Regions from separate parts of the Ruoffia sp. FAM 26254 genome, predicted to be linked through region 2. Evidence: riboswitches for the same ligand, from Rfam matches in the RefSeq annotation. Region 2 holds a riboswitch; each other region holds the start of a gene.
The links. A riboswitch is a leader RNA that binds a small molecule or an ion and turns the genes downstream of it on or off. The one in region 2 is predicted to bind thiamine pyrophosphate.
Positions count from the first base shown of each region.

Region 1: it holds a riboswitch for thiamine pyrophosphate, as region 2 does, so the genes downstream of both, thiW (energy coupling factor transporter S component ThiW) here and ACEN3Z_RS10455 (hypothetical protein) in region 2, are expected to answer to the same signal.
Region 3: it holds a riboswitch for thiamine pyrophosphate, as region 2 does, so the genes downstream of both, ACEN3Z_RS09920 (thiamine-binding protein) here and ACEN3Z_RS10455 (hypothetical protein) in region 2, are expected to answer to the same signal.

Region 1 covers NZ_JBGQQY010000008.1:28,660-34,696, reverse strand. The annotation lists gene ACEN3Z_RS03510 (TVP38/TMEM64 family protein) at 71-697, shown strand; gene ACEN3Z_RS03505 (hypothetical protein) at 724-1,176, opposite strand; gene ACEN3Z_RS03500 (hypothetical protein) at 1,240-1,401, opposite strand; gene thiD (bifunctional hydroxymethylpyrimidine kinase/phosphomethylpyrimidine kinase) at 1,586-2,404, opposite strand; gene thiE (thiamine phosphate synthase) at 2,418-3,053, opposite strand; gene thiM (hydroxyethylthiazole kinase) at 3,043-3,864, opposite strand; gene thiW (energy coupling factor transporter S component ThiW) at 3,851-4,381, opposite strand; TPP riboswitch at 4,458-4,560, opposite strand; gene ACEN3Z_RS03475 (LysM peptidoglycan-binding domain-containing protein) at 4,789-6,037, shown strand, end outside.
Region 2 covers NZ_JBGQQY010000058.1:6,661-12,697, forward strand. The annotation lists gene ACEN3Z_RS10445 (ABC transporter ATP-binding protein) at 1-298, opposite strand, end outside; gene ACEN3Z_RS10450 (acyl-CoA reductase) at 312-1,733, opposite strand; gene ACEN3Z_RS10455 (hypothetical protein) at 1,720-2,769, opposite strand; TPP riboswitch at 2,853-2,963, opposite strand; gene ACEN3Z_RS10460 (hypothetical protein) at 3,997-4,155, opposite strand; gene ACEN3Z_RS10465 (SAM-dependent chlorinase/fluorinase) at 4,308-4,571, opposite strand; gene ACEN3Z_RS10470 (MetQ/NlpA family ABC transporter substrate-binding protein) at 5,140-6,018, opposite strand.
Region 3 covers NZ_JBGQQY010000050.1:10,160-16,196, forward strand. The annotation lists gene ACEN3Z_RS09905 (C39 family peptidase) at 1-649, opposite strand, end outside; gene ACEN3Z_RS09910 (MerR family transcriptional regulator) at 916-1,251, shown strand; gene glnA (type I glutamate--ammonia ligase) at 1,279-2,622, shown strand; TPP riboswitch at 2,732-2,828, shown strand; gene ACEN3Z_RS09920 (thiamine-binding protein) at 2,937-3,233, shown strand; gene ACEN3Z_RS09925 (ABC transporter permease) at 3,202-3,990, shown strand; gene ACEN3Z_RS09930 (ABC transporter substrate-binding protein) at 3,992-4,978, shown strand; gene ACEN3Z_RS09935 (ABC transporter ATP-binding protein) at 4,980-5,711, shown strand; gene ACEN3Z_RS09940 (transposase) at 5,781-6,037, shown strand, end outside.

The DNA.
Region 1 (6,037 bases), on a different contig from region 2:
GTTTAGCTATAAATATAATACTGTAAAGTTAATAAAAGACGATTTGTTTCAATCAGAGAGGGTAGGTTTTATGGATATGGCACCACTGTCAAAAGATATTATGTTTTTCAAAAGAAATAAGCAAGTGTTAAAGTGGGGAGCCATTGTCGGAGCGGTGATTACGTTCATCATATTTGCCTATTTTTTCAAAATTGATTTATTTAATCATCCAGAAATTCTTCAAGAAAGACTCGAGAGAACTGGGGCATTCGCACCGATTGTCTTTTTCCTTCTATCTATCATCAATACCGTGTATCCAATCGTTCCCGGCGGGCTCGGGAGTGTGATTGCTTATGCCGCATTTGGGCCACTACTGGGCTTTATTTTGGCGTTTTCAGCGAATTTTCTCGGGTCATTGATATTATTTTGGTTGGCGAAACGCTTCGGGCAGCCAATTTTATATGCTTTTTTAGATGAAAAATTAGTTGAAAAAGGTTTGAGTTATTTAGATAGAGGTTATTACATTGAGTGGATACTTGCGGTGGTGCTTGTAGTACCAGGATTGCCGGATGAGTTATTCATCATGATCAGTGGCTTAAGTGATTTGACTTACAAGCGAATGGTCATCATCCAATTGATATTTAAACCGGTCACGATGTTTTTATTTATGGCCGGGGTGCACAATTTCTTAGGTTTACTCTCAAATTTATTCTCATAAAAGAAGCCAGGCGAGTGCCTGGCTTTTTATGTACGTGAAATTATTTGATGTACAGCGTCAAATTGTTCAATTGAAAAACGTAAACTGATAATCTCCTTTTCAAAAGACAAATCAACAGTAAAATAATCATCCTCTTTTTCAATCTGACTCCCGATAACGTCGGTTAAAGCTTTACTTTTAGGAATCAAACCGGCGATGCCTCTTTTATTAGACTTATAATAGATAAAATCTTTTGAAAGGCCTGACGTAAAAGGAATCGCAACAAAATTAATAGCGATTAAAATAAATAAGCCGTATTGAATAAAAGTCTCACCAAATTCGAATCCAACCTCTAGAAATACAATCGCAATAATCACAGGCGTTGCATAAAATAATCGCTGATGATTCTCGCGAATTTGTATCTGGCGAAAAGCATTGAATTGATGAAAAAGGGTGTAGCCCAAGAGGGCGATTAAAATTAAAATAATGATCGTTAACATGGAAAAGCAAACAACTCCTTTGTTTAGATATTATAACAGAAAATATATAGAAGCTGAGCAAGGTTAAGAAAAATGATCAGGCAAACTAATTTCAATCCCAAGAACACCATAGTGCGCTTGTTGCTCTAATGAATAATGAGCTTCCATATCTTCTGGAGAAGCAGCCTCCACATTATTAGAAGTATAGCCACATTTTAGTAAAGGAAGAGCCTGATATAGTTCCACGAAAGAAGGGAACGGATGTAAAGCAATTACATCCTCCTGAATTGTTTGTGTTAAATCATTTGAGTGCTCAAATACAACTTGAGCACCAACTTGAACTTAGCGACGCTTTTCATCATTTAGACGGAGTTCAATCGTTTTTTGTCCCTGTTTAATCATATCAAAAGGTTCTGAGTTTAATTTCATCTTATATATGGTCATGATTATTCATCTCACTGTATTTAGAATGGATATCAAAGCCGTGGTCTAAAGGCCCAGACCCTTTACCTAAATCAAGTCCTGCTCTTAATGCATCCGTTAAATAGGCTTTTGAGCGTTCAATAGAAGTAATTAAATCAAAATCTTTCGCTAAGTTAGAGGCGATAGCACTTGCTAGAGTACAACCTGTTCCATGGGCATTTGGATTATCCACGCGTTCGCTCTCGAACCAATGAACCTTTCCTTCATGATATAGAACATCATTGGCATCCGTTTGACGGTGTCCACCTTTACAAAGGACAGCACAATGATAAGTATCGCCAATATGTTTTGCAGCTGCGACCATGTCGTCATGGGTTTTAATTTTAAGGCCAGATAATGCTTCAGCTTCCGCGATATTTGGTGTGAGAACAGTCGCGATAGGGAGTAATTCTTGTTTCAACGTCTCGGTAGCGTCGGATTCCATCAAAGTAGAACCACTGGTTGCCACCATGACAGGATCTACTACGACTAAAGGCACGTCGTACTCATTTAATTTATCCGCAATGACTTTAATTAACGGCGCACTTGAGACCATTCCAATTTTAACCGCATCGGGGTAAATATCTGTGAACACAGCATCAAGCTGGGCAGCTAAAAATTCGGGCGTTGATTCTAAGACATCAGTGACACCTAAAGTATTTTGAGCAGTTAAAGCAGTAATCGCACTCATGCCATAAACCCCATGACTAATCATCGTCTTTAAGTCTGCTTGAATGCCAGCGCCTCCACTCGAATCGCTTCCGGCAATGGTTAATACAGTTTTCATACATGTTACCTCCTTAAAGTAAGTTTGAAACTGCTTCTTTTAAATTGTGTGCCGCTTCTTGAATATCATCTTGAGCAAAAATCGCACTGATGGCGACAATACCTGCAATATCAGTATCTTGTAACTGAGAAACATTCGATAATGTAACGCCACCAATAGCAACAACGGGAATGTTTACTGATTGACAAATGGCTTTAAGTGTTTCAATTGAAACGGGCTCAGTATCAGTCTTTGTTTGAGTGGGAAACATAGCTCCAACGCCGATGTAATCAGCACCATGCTCTTGAGCGGCTAAAGCATGTTCAACCGTTCGGCAAGATACACCGAGTAACTTATTTGGGCCTAATTTTTCGCGGACTTGACTGGCTTGCATATCGTTTTGACCTACGTGAACGCCATCAGCATCAGCTTCAAGGGCAATATCCACGCGATCATTGATAATTAATGGGACATTGTAAGACTGACATAAAGGTTTTAATCGTTTAGCTTGTTCAAGAAACTCTGCTTCAGAAAGAGTCTTTTCTCGAAGCTGTAAAATCGTTGCGCCCCCCTCGAGAGCTTCTTTGACATGGTCTTCTAAGGTAGCCCCATTTAACCAAGTGCGGTCTGTAATGGCATATAAGGTGAGTTGTTCAGGTTTAATTGACATGTTTACGGCCTCCTGATTCGTGAATCGTCACGGTATGTTGAATTTTGGTAATTTGTTCAATTTGACTAGCATAATCGAAGAGTTGTCTGTGTGCTTGACCCAAACCTGCGGAACTTTCTTTAACCAGTTTACCTATGACTTTCCAACTATAGGAAGCGCTAAGCGCAGCTGTTAGCGGGTCAGTCACATCGGATAGAGCGCCACATAGGACAGAAAGCATATCACCTGTTCCGGTAACTTTGGTGAGAATTGAGCTACCTCCTTCGATTAAGTAAGAGTGAGTACCGTTGGTAACAAAGTCATCTTTTCCAGTCATCAAGACAACACAATCCAACTGTTGGGCTAAGACGACGGCATCTGATTGTCCATCATCAGAATGGGATTGAGCGAAACTATCAACGCCTCGTGCTTGGCTTTTAGACCCTAACAAACTTTGGACTTCTCCAACATTGGCTCTAATAATGGTTGGTTGAACTTCTTTTAAAAGTTGTGTGACTTTTTCTTTTCGATAAAGGCTCGCCCCAATGCCGACGGGATCGACAATCACAGGATGGGCATATTTATTTGCATATACGCCGGCTTTGGTACAAGTAGCGTATTTTGAATCATTGGGTGTGCCTAAGTTTAAAACTGTTGCTTGACTAATTCGGGTAATATCTTCCATCTCTTGGATGGCGCTCGCCATGATTGGGCTTGCCCCCACAGCAAGGAGTAAGTTAGCACAGTCATTGGCACTAACTAGATTACTAATCGTATGCACAAGTGGATGGGCTTCTCGAACTTTTCCCCATAAATGATTAATCTCTATCATTTGATCGGTCACTTCTTTCTAGCCAGGTGAGGCGATTATTTCGTTTAAGTATGTTAATAATTCCAACGGCAATGATTGTTCCAGTAATCGTGGAAATAAGAAAAGGAATTACGTAAGCGTAAAAGGCTAGCGTTCCAACACTTTCTCCTAAAAATAAAATCGCGAGTGGCCATGCGACAAGCCCACCTAGAATTCCGGTTCCAACTATTTCACCCAGGCTAGTGAGAAAAAGATTCTTTGTTTTGCTAAAGATGATGCCACATAAAAAGGCACCAATCATGCTTCCGGGAAAGGCCATAATCGTACCTAAACCGAATAAATTTCGTAATAGACTAGCAATAAAAGCGACAGCAACGCCATAACTAGGTCCTAAAAGCACTGCGCAAATCATATTAATAATATGTTGAATCGGTGACGCTCGCGAGCCTAGAATTGGGAAAGAAATTAAGCTTCCAATGACGGCTAGTCCAGATAGGATACCAGCTAAGACAAGTTTTTGTGTTTTTAATGTTTTCAAATTCTCACTCCTCTAAATTTATTTAAATAGACAAAAAGGCAGAGATATCCAGTATAGGTCATCTCCGCCAATCGCTTTTAAGGCAAATTATGATCCCTACACTGCAAGCAGCCAGGTTCAGCGGGTCGAATATTACATTCCTCTCAGCTCTACTTTCAAAAGCTCCCCGTATTTTTAATGTTGTAATCTATGGAGTATTGTACAACAGTGTAAGGTTGGTTGCAAACGTATGCAAACAAAAAGCTATTAGAATAGGGTCAATTGTTACAATCAAATGTACACGCAAATGTTATGTTACAGACAAAATACAGTTCATTTAAATGGCTGAAATGTCATTGGCTTCCAGAATTGACTATGCTAAAGTAGTTCATGTCAAAAAAATAAATTAAAAAAAGGTGAACTTATATATGAACTTTAAAAAGAAATTATGGCTTGGATCATCAATCTTAGCATTGATGTCACATGGCCCAATCGCAATGGCGATTGATTCAGATATTACATGGCAAGCTCGCCAGTTAGAAGAAGTGCTTGAAGAAATCGTTGTGACTGAAGAAAATGAATTATCTTATACAGTAAAATACGGAGATACATTGAGTGTCATTTCTGAAGCGATGAATATTGAATCACGTTATTTAGCAGAAATTAATAATATTGAAGATGTTGACTTAATCTTCCCTGAGACAGTTTTAACAGCTCAATATGATGCGAATGACCGCGCAAGCAACTTAACAGTTGATGCACCAAATGGAGATACTTTAGAAGTAAGTATTCCAGTCAACTTATCAGATATTCCAGAAGTAGAAGAAGTTGCTCCAGAAGCAATGCCTGAAGCTGAAACAGAAACAGAAGTTGTTGAAGAAGTTATTGTTCCTGAAGAAACAGTTTCAGAAACAGAAACGGAATCATCAGCAGGTGGTGCTGCACCATCAAATACAATTATTGAAGAAGTTCCAGCATGGGTAGAAGAAGAGCCAGCGGTAGAAGCGCTGGTTGAAGAAGCACCTGTTGAAACAGAAGTTGTTGAAGAAGCTCCAGTTGTCGAAGCGGCCGCTTATACAGAAGCACCAGCGACAGAAGTTCCAGCTGAAACGGCACCTGTTTACGAAGAACCTGTTTACGAAGAACCTGTTTACGGAGAAGTACCAGTAGAAGAAGTACCAGTAGAAGAAGCTCCAATTGAGGAAACGCCTATCGAAGCGGCTCCTGTAGAGGAAGTCCCAGTTGAGGCACCTGTTTATGAAGAGCCAACTTACGAAACTGATTTAACTGTTGACGAAAACAGTCAAGCTTGGGAACCAGTAGAAGAAGAAACACCAGTAGTTGACGAACCAGTATACGAAGAACCTGAAGAACCAGTCTATGAAGAGCCTGTTTACGAGGAGCCTGTTTATGAAGAACCAGCAACAGACCCGGCAGCTAACCCTGAAAACGCTGGCTTACAACCACATGTAGCAACTTATAAAGAAGAAGTTGCAGCAATCTATGGTACTGATTCATTCAGCCTTTACCGTCCAGGTGACGCACAAGATCACGGTGCAGGATTAGCCGTTGACTTTATGGTACCTGTTGGATCTCAAGTGGGAGATGACATTGCTAATTACTCAATCAATAGTATGGCAGAAAATGATATCTCATACGTTATTTGGGAACAACAAA
Region 2 (6,037 bases):
GTAATTGAATCGGCAACAATACATTTTCTAAAACTGTCTTCCAATTGAGTAAAGTAGCCTCTTGAAATACAAAGCCAATCTTATTCGATGGCTTTGTAACTATGTGTCCTTGATGGTAAACTTTTCCTTTCGTTGGATTTTTTAGCCCTGCTGCTAACTCTAGTAAGGTTGACTTACCACTCCCACTACGACCCAACCAGCAATGAATCTCACCCGTTGGTAGCTGCCAATCAATTCCTTTCAATGTAAAATTTTGGTTTTTATACTGATAAGAGACTTTTTGTAGCTCTAATTCCATGATATGTCCCCCTCTAATCCATGTAGTAATTGAATAATTCTGAAGAACAAACAACCGAAGGGTCGATATCGACCATCCGAACCTGTTCTTTCAGAAATGAATAACCATCCTGATGCCAACCGGCATGTAACTGTACCATTTTATCCAAGCTAGTTACGCGCGTAATGCCTAAAGCTCCCCAATCGGAAGCAATGTCAAATAATTCATCCGTCGGCGCAGCGATTCCTACTGTTTGAAGGACTTGCGACTTGTCACGAATGATTTCTGCTAAACTTTTCCAATGATCAATAGCAATAACTTGTACCACCCGTGATAAGGGAGTTGGTTCAAGAAAAGGCTTCTCACTGTAGCTTACTATCCAGGAGCGATCCTCAGGGACAATTACTTTACAATGATCGTCCCACATTTTTGATTCATAAAATTTTGAGCGATCATATGCTTCTTCAATTGATAAATTTCTTAAAGGATAACGATTCTGATAAGATTGAAGTTTGCCTGCTAATAGTAATGCCCATTCATGCGGACTTGTTTGTCCATTCTTTTCTACGAAAAAGAGTTGGGGAGAATAACACCCTTGCTGATCGTAGTAAATCACTGACTTTGCAGCTTGTTTAGCCAAGTTTTCTGCTTTTTGCTTATCTAAAACTAGCTTGTGTAGAAAACCAAAACTTAATTTATTACCAAAACCAATGAAATGTGTATTGTGACCTATTTGTTGCTGCAGTTTGGATATAGTCCGATTACTACCATATCCAACTACTACTTCAGCTTCATTCAATAACATCTTTTCACGACCGGTATCTCCCCCCTTCCAAGAAACAATCGCAAGACTATCTGCTAATCGAGGCTCAATTTCAACCAATAATTGACAGAAAACACCAATAAATAAAGGTTCGCTACTAGAAACTTTTCCAATCACTTTTCCTTTAACTAATAGACTTCCTACTAAACTCCAAAGAGGTAGAACTGGTACATTCCCTGCCCAAATATGTACCGTTAATTTTGGTCCAACAGCCTTGGTAAATCCCCCATGAGAACTTGCTATAAATTGATCAAGGATTAGAGGATTTTCAAAATTCACAGATAACCAACGCATCAATTCATGTTCTCTAAAAGTCTTCAGTGAATGAGTCAGACTTAATCGAATCGTTTCGTGATTAAAGCCAGTAATTAGTGGCAGAAGTTTTTCTAGTTTACGACGTAAAGGATGTTTTCGATCTAATAACACTGCGACCGCCTTAGTAATTGCTGTGATAATTTCATTTGTAGTCAAGTGATTTCCTACCGATTTCATTCGCTGTGATAAAATTTTCAATTGATCTTCATCAGGATGTGGCACTGAAATTGATACATCCTGAAAATCAATCTGTCGATTCTTAATCTTTAAATCTTTTGCCATCGGTGGTAAATAACCACTTTTTTCAATTTGAACCATTTTGATACTCCTCTATCCATTGTTGCGCAGATAATGAACAACCTCGTGATTCAATCAATGGTTGCCTTCCTACTAATTCAAAGCCACCCTCTCTTTCAATAGCTAAGTCCCCTGTTTGAATAGCTGGTACAGAGTTGATATTGGCTAAATCAACATGTACTAATAAGCCAATTTCTCCTTTAGGAACTTCTTGCTCAGTGATTGGATCAATAATTTTAAAACGAATCCAATGTGGTCCTCGCTTTATATTCTTTCCACCCAATTCAATCTTCGAATAGTATTGCGAAGATAATTCTGTCATCCCATACATATTTACTATTTTTGTCTTGACTTTAAACCTATCTTTTAATAATTTATAGAAATCATTTTCTGAATAAGACCTTGAGAAATTCTTAAATCCACCTGTATCAAAAATTAAGCTATCCTCATGCAAATGAATCGATTTATTTTTGTCTTCTAAACTATCAAGTAAATGAACATAATTGTAACTCGCACCCAAAATCATTACGGGCGTATGCTCATGTTTTTGAGTCCATTCAATCAATTTTTCTAACTCTAACCCATCTTTTGACACAAAATGTGCGGAATCTTTCGTTCCATCAGCTTTTAATAGCGATAAATAATGGCTTAAAGAAGAATGAGGCATATTTTTTTCATCTGGAAATAAAATTGCCATGGGATATTTCTTTGCACTTACAAAATTTTTAAAACTTTCTTTCGCTGATAGATCATAGACGTCTAGATCACGGTGATAATGCTTTCCTTTATTGCCATTCGTAGTTCCACTCGTCATAAAAACATATGAGCATTCCTCTTCAGGAGTTACACTTAAAAAGCTGGACTTAAATGCCTCTGTCGATACACTTGGAATGTCCTTCCAATGTCTAACTTGCTTAAGACCGATCCCTTTTTTTCGACAATATTGTTGATATGCCAGATTATTTTGGTAAAGATACCTGAACAATTGTATGGCTACTTCATCGAAACTTTTATACTCTTCTGGATTACAAATAAATTCTTGGATTATTGTTTTCATATTTTCTCTTTCTCCTTAATATTGACACAAAAAAAGCACCCTAGACTGATTCTAGGGTGCACATACGTATTATTTACTGTTCTTCATAATCGTTATATGTTCCCTACGCTAGTGTCAACTAGATCAGGTTCTAAGGGTCATTATCTTCACGGATAATATCTCAACCAGCAATACTGGTCCCCCTACATGGAATCGCTATTTAATTGTATTAATCATTTGTTCTCGCTTAAGAATAAGCCAAAGTTTTCTGCTTGTCAATAAATATTGAGTACCTTGATATGTAAACTTACTTCTACTTGTAATCGTCTATTGGTTGATAACAAATAACACGTCCTTTACAAAACCTGAATGTACGTACCTTTAAAAGTAAAAAAATAACAACGGGCATTTCATTAAAGGATTGTATGAAATGTAAAAATCATTTCGTTACTTAGATGAAGTGCCAATGAGAATTGAAAAACTATAATAAATACTAAATTATTAAAGCCAACGTTTATGGTCGCTAACTCATGCTTTCTAAACGGGATATGAAAAATAAAATGATGTTTTATTTTCTAGCTTTTCTCACTTTTAATTGCTGACCCTTTATCATGCGGTTTTGCATCTGTTCAATGATATATTGCCTCATAACAACCAAATCAATGGACCATCGATCAACTGAAACAACAGCAATTTGTGTTCTTAGATCTCCATAGAGTATCTCTTTATGCAGACTAACGCCCTCATTATTTACATAATCTTCTAGTGAGTTTAACAACGACTCTCTTTGTAAAACAAGAATATCATCACTATCTTCCTTTAGTACATGAACAAAGTATAGCTTACTATTTGTTTACCCTTCTGATATCCTCCGTTTAAATGAATCAATTGATTGTTGTGATCCTTCAACTGGAAGTAAAATGTAATGGTACTCAATTATCATAAGTTTCACTCCTTATAGAATCATAAGCGCATCCAATCTTATTGCTTTAATTTGATATCATAAATGGGATTATGTGCGTTCCTAACTTTACAGCTGTAAAAAAGGACGGTCACAAATAGTAACCATCCGCTGCTAAATTAAATGAATTAAAAACTATCCTTTATTGGTCAAAAACGGGGCTAACCCAACTAATGTTTTACAATTATAGTGCATAGTTATCCGCAATAATTCGGTCAGCATCAGGTATAATAAAACCAATCATCTTGCTAAAGTTGCCTTAGCAACCCCATTAGATCTTAAAATATTCATAAAATTGGTCTATCATTTTCTTTGTCAGAGTTAAAGTCTACTTGTTCCACTTGTAGTATATTGTTGTCATGTGGCTTTTTTACAAATTCTATAAAGGTACTTGCCCACCGGTCCATCTGTTGAATGTCTAATTCGGATATATCAACTTGCTTCAACGTTCTGAGTGTAGCATAGGATTACATATACAGGCCAGCATACTTCTTAACAGTTAGATATAAAGGTTCTCAAATACCAATCTCAGTAAATAAGTTACTTATTTACTAACTCTGTGAGGGCGGATCAGAGGTAAGTCTTCCTTCAGCTATAACTAAAATGTGATGAACATCTGTAAGCAGCGGTATTCAACAATAATCGTTATATAGTGATGTTCTTGACCCACACAATTGATAAGTTTTATTGTCTTCACCACTGCTGCAGGATCTACTACAGAGACAAATACTGTCTTAGCTGGCCAATAAGTAGCTCTTTGTAATAGACAATATGACGCATTATTAATATGATACAGTTCGTTCCCAAGCGTAAGATGACTAATTGTAACTACGGGTGCAACAATATAGGTTACACTTTGCATACATAAATTTATAAGATTATATGGATTCTTAACTCATTCAATACACTCAGTTTTTTTAATCAACATAGTAAATTGATTCACTATAAAGGGTATTACCGAATGTATCTACCCATTTTACTCAACGCATCCATTCAAAGGCCATCTACGTTAATTGCTAACATTCGCGTATTCACTATCGAAGCATCTTGTGACACGAAGGCTAACACATTACTTTGAATGATTTGATTGTTTAAAATTTCAATACGTATAAAGTATGAAAAAATCAAAAATAAAATAAGTGGAAGACTGATGTTAATTTTCCACGAATATGCGAATGTATTTAAAATAAAGGACATTAACGAGTAAAAAGGCTAAAAGAATGATTAACCCAACGCGGTCCATCGAAAGTTTAGACAAATCAAATAAATTTTTGGCGTCCAGTATTTTTAATTTCTCTCATATATTTAAACACTACATAATTATATTATGTATTATAACCTTATTATAATAGAATTTATCATATAACAAAAAATACTAGTATCAACGGACACTAGTATTTTTTGTTATATTAATGTTCAAGTAATTACTCTTAATCTTGAGTTTGAATTTTTTGAGCCTCTTTTACGATATCCCAAGCTGGTATGCTTCCGCCTTGTGTAATTTCTTCAATCTTTGCTGCAACATCATCTTGTTGAAATAGCTCCACAACTTTTAAATAAAGTGGGTTGTCCGAATCTTCGGAACGTGCTGCGATATTATTAACGCGGTCAATATTGATGGTCTCTGGCGTATCGCCAAATACATAGATAGCATCTGATGGTACAAAATTAGTACCACCTAAGAAAGAATTGTCAATAAAAGCTGCATCTACATCTAATACAGCAGCTGGAATTTGAGCGCCATCTAATTCAATCAATTCTAAGTTTTTAGGATTATCAGCAATATTTGAAGGTGTAGGTAGTAATTCTTCACTATCATCTAAAGTAATTAATCCTGCACGCACTAATGTTTGGATATTATAGCCTAAGCTTGTTGGGGCAGCGTTCACTGCGATTTTTGCACCTTCAGGTAATTCATCTAAAGAATTGTATTTTTCAGAATATATTCTTGTAGGTACAGCGTAAGTATAGCCAATTGTAACAATATCACCGTTATTTTCTTGATTCCAATTGTTTAAAAATACATCATGTTGGAAGGAGTTTAAATCAATCGATCCATCTCGGAGAGCTTCATTAGGAATATTATAATCCGTTAATAGAACAACTTCGATTTCTATACCTTCTTCTTCCAACGCTTTTTCAGCTACAAATTGCCAAATTTCTTCATACTCCGTCCCAACAACACCAACAGAAACAGTCTCCCCTTCAAATTCGCGCTCCTCAGCAGATACTTGTAAAGATGCCGTTGAACCAAATAATACGCTACTTAATAACCCAACCAAAGTTAATTTCTTTAACCATTTATTCATACGCCGATTGTAAAATTAA
Region 3 (6,037 bases), on a different contig from region 2:
CGGCATTATCTACCCAATACTTTTCCTCGCTCCATTCAAGGATTTCCATTGGATTCACTTCTCGATTCTCAAAAGCAGCATGAACCATGGCTAGAGAAAGGATTGCACAGCCGTTTTCACCCAGTTGTTGGGTTGTATTACTTCCGTATTTCTCAGTTCGCCAGTTCGCATCTTTTTGCAGATACAATGGAACGTCAATTTGGGTTCCAGTTGCAGCCGCAGTTTTTTCTGCCGGATAATCTGGTAAGAAAAGATAACCAAGTTCTTCCACATCAAGATCATTTGCATGGATAGCTGCAAGAATTTCATCTTGGGCTTGAATTAAGTTTCCATCAAACTCCGTTTGGGTTAATTCAGCAATCGTTTCTTCCATTGCTTTATCTTTTGGTGAGTAGGTACTCAGTGTTTCTGCCAAAGTAGCTGGTGTTTCGATGCTTTCATCGGTTACACTTTCAGTCTGTTGAGAAACAACGGGCTCAGTTTGTAAAGAAATTAACTCTTCTTGAGTAGATTGTTGTTGGTGCTCTGCAATAATTAAATTATTGTTCGCAGTTAATTTATTTAAAAGTATAATTAAACTTAAACAAATGGCAATGAATATAAGAGAGCCAATTGTTGCTATTGGCGTATAGTTACGCGTTTTTGGCATTTCAAAAACTCCTTTAAAAAAAACATTTCTAAATAAAAGAATACGCTAACTGACTCGAGAATACCATAAGAAATGTTGAATATTTGAATAAAGTAATGAAAGTTTAATATTCTGTTCATAATTTCAAAAGCTAGATGACTGTATAATAATAATAATTATTAGTTTGGGATTCATTCATGTGATATTTCTTTACAAATGGTGTTATAATATGTTTGCGAGAGCTTTTTAATCGTTGTATAATAATTTTCTAAGAGAGGAGAATGGTGATGGCAAGAAAGGAATTTCGTAAGTCACTAGCAGTTTTTCCAATAGGTACGGTTATGGAGTTGACGGAGTTAACCGCTCGTCAAATTCGTTATTACGAAGAACAGGGATTAATCGAGCCTCAACGTAGCGAAACCAACCGTAGGCTATACTCTTTAAATGATGTCGATCGATTACTGGACATCATTGACCTAATGGATGAAGGCATGACAATTAAAGGTATTAAAAATAGATATCGCTTTAGTGACAGAGTATCTAAAAACTCAGTACCTCTAACTGACCAAGATGTGCGACGTATCTTAAGGGATGAACTAGATTTTCAATCTAGATTCGAATAACCTATTAAAAGAGAGGATTTTGAAGCAATGACAAAATGGACGAAAGATCGTATTATTGCTGATGCGCATGAGAATAACGTACACTTTATACGATTAATGTTTACGGATATTAGAGGAACAATTAAGAATGTTGAAATTCCTTTAACACAGTTAGAAAAGGCATTAGAAAATAATATGACATTTGATGGTTCATCAATTGAAGGATTTGTACGTATTGAAGAAAGTGATATGTATTTAATTCCTGATTACGACTCTTGGATGATTTTTAACTGGGATGTTCCCTCAGATGGTGGACGCATTGCTTGTTTAATCTGTGATGTAGATACAACAAAACGAGAGTCTTTCTTAGGTGACCCTCGTGGGAATTTAAGACGAGTGTTAGATAAGATGGAAGATTTAGGTTTTTCTTCGTTCAACTTAGGCCCAGAACCTGAATTTTTCTTATTAAAACTGGATGAAGATGGTCGACCAACGATGGACTTAAATGATGATGGTGGCTACTTTGACTTTGCGCCAACGGATTTAGGAGAAAACTGTCGACGTGATATTGTGCTTGAATTAGAGCGTTTAGATTTTGAAATCGAAGCGAGTCATCACGAAGTTGCACCAGGGCAACATGAGATTGATTGGAAATATAATGATGCGATTCGCGCATGTGATAAAATTCAATTGTTTAAATTGATTGTTAAAACAGTGGCTCGTCGTCATAATTTATATGCGACGTTCATGCCTAAGCCTATTTATGGTGAGAGTGGTTCTGGAATGCACTTTAATGTATCTTTATTCGATAAAGATGGGAAGAATGCTTTCTATGATGAATCAACTCCAGATCAATTATCTAAGAATGCTCATTACTTTATCGGTGGTTTAATTAAGCATGCGAGTGCTTATACAGCTATTTGTAATCCATTAGTAAATTCTTACAAACGATTAGTTGAAGGATACGAAGCACCAGTATATATTGCTTGGAGTGAGAGAAATCGTTCTCCGCTTATTCGTATTCCATCATCTCGTGGTAATTCAACTCGTGTTGAGTTAAGAAGTGTGGATCCTTCTGCCAACCCATACTTAGCCTTAGCAGTTATCTTGCAAGCTGGTTTAGATGGAATTGAGAACAAGATTGAACCACCTATGCCAATTGACCGTAATATTTATACGATGACTCCAGAAGAGCGTATGGCTGAAGGTGTCATTGACCTGCCATCATCACTTAGCGAAGCCATTGCTGAATTTGAAGCCAGCCCAATCATGAGAGATGCTCTAGGTCCACATATTTCAGGTAACTTTATTGTTGAGAAAACAATGGAATTTGAGTCATATAAAAAACAAGTGACACAATGGGAATTAGATAAATATTTAATGATGTATTAAGCTGTTACAACCAGCTCGAAGATTGCCATTTTATTGGGTTCTTCGAGCTTTTTTGATACAAAAATTTGAATCCTGTTGCACATTGCTTATGAATATGCTAAGCTTTCTACTATAACACAAGGGGTGCTTCGGCTGAGATGGGATTACCTGAACTCTATGAACCTGAATGAGTTAAGACTCGCGTAGGGATGTGAATAAGTAAAGTTTATGTATATTGGTGCAGTATGCTTTTTGTACGAATATACCTTTATCAATATCACTCAACCTACCTTGACTCAGACACTTTGTGTTGTGAATATGAGGGAGGTTTTTTTTTGGTTAATTGTAGTATTGCTTTACAAATTTTACCGCTAGGTGCAACACAAGAAGCGACACTTGAAGTGGTTGATTCTGTCATTGCTTTTATAGCATCAAAGACGGATAACTATGAAGTGGCGGCGTTTGAGACAACGATTCAAGGTGATTATGATACTTTGATGCCTATCTTAAAAGAGGCGATCGAAATCGCTTCTCAAACACACCACAAAATTTTTACTAACGTCAAAATTAGTTATGATGCGAAAGGGTCAGTGTTAACGATTGAAGATAAAACTACAAAACATCGCCACTAAATATGCTTCATGGATCCTAGGTCTGGGGCTATTACTGCTTTGGGAAGTGGCTGCTAGAGTTGGTTGGTTACCTGAGTTTATTATTCCCGCACCAAGTGATGTCCTAATCGCTTTGTGGCAAGACCGAGAGAATTTATGGATGAACAGCCGGGTGACACTGATTCAAGCGTTTATTGGTCTCGCTATAGGAATTTTCCTCGCTTTCTTTTTAGCGATTATTATGGATGTGATTCCTTGGTTGAACCGAGCCTTATATCCAATGTTGGTGGTTACACAAACCATTCCAACTGTAGCAATTGCACCGATATTAGTGCTTTGGCTAGGTTATGACATGACACCAAAGATTGTTTTAGTCATTTTAACGACATTATTTCCCATTATTATTAGTATACTGAACGGCTTTGCTAACGCGGATAAGGATGCGATTCAATTACTCCAATTAATGGGAGCAAATCGTTGGCAGATATTACGTCATGTGAAGTTACCGTTGAGTATGTCATTTTTCTTAAGTGGCTTGAAGGTCAGTGTGTCTTACGCTTTTGTGAGTTCGGTTGTCGCTGAGTGGCTTGGTGGCTTTGAAGGTTTAGGGGTTTATATGATTCAAACCAAACGTGCCTTTAGCTATGACAAGATGTTTGCGGTCATTGTTTTAATTTCGTTATTAAGTCTGTTCTTTATGGGTGTTGTATCTTATATTGAAAAATATTTAACACCTTGGCGTTTTAATCAAAAAAAGAAAATCAGAGGAGAAGAATAATATGATGAATTATTTCAAGAAAATGCTTGTTGCTTTAATCGTCAGTATGTCAGTATTAATTCCTATGAGTGCATCGGCTCAAGCCAGTCAGATAGAGTTTATTTTAGATTGGGTACCGAATACAAATCATACTGGATTATATGTTGCTTTAGAAAAAGGGTATTTTGAAGAAGCGGGCGTGGAAGTAACGATTCGCCGTCCACCAGAAGGCAGTACGACTGAATTAGTAGGTTTGGGTCAAGCTCAATTTGGCATTAGTTTCCAAGATTCTTTAGCTACACGTCTAGCAGGAGGTTTACCTGTAACAGCTGTCGCAACAATTATCGAACATAATACAAGTGGTATTATTGCTAGAGAAGACAGCCAAATTACAAAACCGGTGGAGATGGAAGGTCATACTTACGGAACATGGAATGATCCCATTGAACTGGGAATGTTAGAGCATATTATTAATAACGAAGGCGGCGATTATTCACAAATCGAATTAGTCCCTAATCAAGCAGATAATTCCATTGTTGGTTTAGCTAATTCGATGTTTGAATCAGCCTGGGTTTATTACGCTTGGGACGGTATAATGGCTGAGAGCCAGGGCGTTCCAACGAACTTCTTTTACTTCAGAGATTACGCAGAAGAATTAGATTTCTACTCACCAATAATTATTGCAAATAACGATTATTTAGCGAATAGTCCTGAAGAAGCGACGCAAGTGGTTCAAGCCATCAAACGCGGTTATCAATATGCAATCGAGAATCCAGAAGAAGCAACCGATATTCTCCTGAAACATGCACCGGAATTAGAAGGGCAACGTGATTTTGTTCTTGCTTCCCAAGAATGGATTAACGAAGCCTATACAAGTAAACCAGAACAATGGGGTTATATCGATGAAGAGCGCTGGAATGCTTTCTACACATGGTTATACGAAAGTAACTTAACGGAAGTTGACTTGACTGAAGCGACATACTTTACGAACGAATTTTTAGGAGAATAACATGTTATCAATTCAAGATGTTGGTTTTCGATACGGGAATCGTCAAGTACTAAAAAATATTAACATTCAACTTCAAAAAGGGGAGACCGTTGCCATTATTGGCCCGAGTGGGGTTGGAAAAACAACCCTTTTTAACCTCATTGCAGGAATTATCGATGCCCAACAAGGTCAGATTGAGTTGAATGGAACCAAAGAAATTAAAGGTAAGATAAGTTACATGCTTCAAAAAGATATGTTGTATCCGCATTATACTGTCATTGAAAATATTATGTTGCCGCGGATTTTACAGGGTGAAAGCAAGAAACACGCACGTGAGCATGCGTTAGAATTACTCGATATCTTTCAATTTAAAGAATGGGCGAATTATTATCCCCACGCCCTAAGTGGTGGGATGAGACAACGCGTGGCTTTTATGCGAACAGCTGCATTTGACAGACCATGGCTATTGTTAGATGAAGCTTTTAGTGCTCTTGACGCCATTACAAGACGTCAACTTCATCAATGGTTTATGAATTACCGCGAGAAGATGGGCTGGTCTTCATTAATCATTACCCATGATGTAGATGAAGCTTTAATCTTATCGGATCGGGTTTATATTATTAAAGGGCAACCCGGTGAAATTACATTTGAGTTGCCCGTCGACTTTAAAAGCTTTGATGTTGAGAAAATAATTTTTGAACCTGAGTTTATCGAAGCCAAACGTCAGTTACTTAATGAATTAAAAGAAGTATAAAAATAGCAAGGCGCTGAGGTGACCCCCGAAAGTTAGAGTTAAAAATCTAACTTTACGGGGGTCGTTTTTGTGTCACAAAAGTATTCATATGAATTCAAATTAAAGGTTGTCGAAGAGTATCTAAATGGGACATTCGGTTACACCTTACTCGCTAAGAAACACCATATTTCAACGACAAGTTTGATTGAAAAATGGGTTAACCAATTCAAAACCAATGGGAAAGAAGGCCTTAAAACCAAACGACGAAATGCAACCTATCCTTTAAATTTTAAGTTAAATGTTTTAAGATTTGAGCAAGACACGGGTGCGTCCTATATAGACACAGC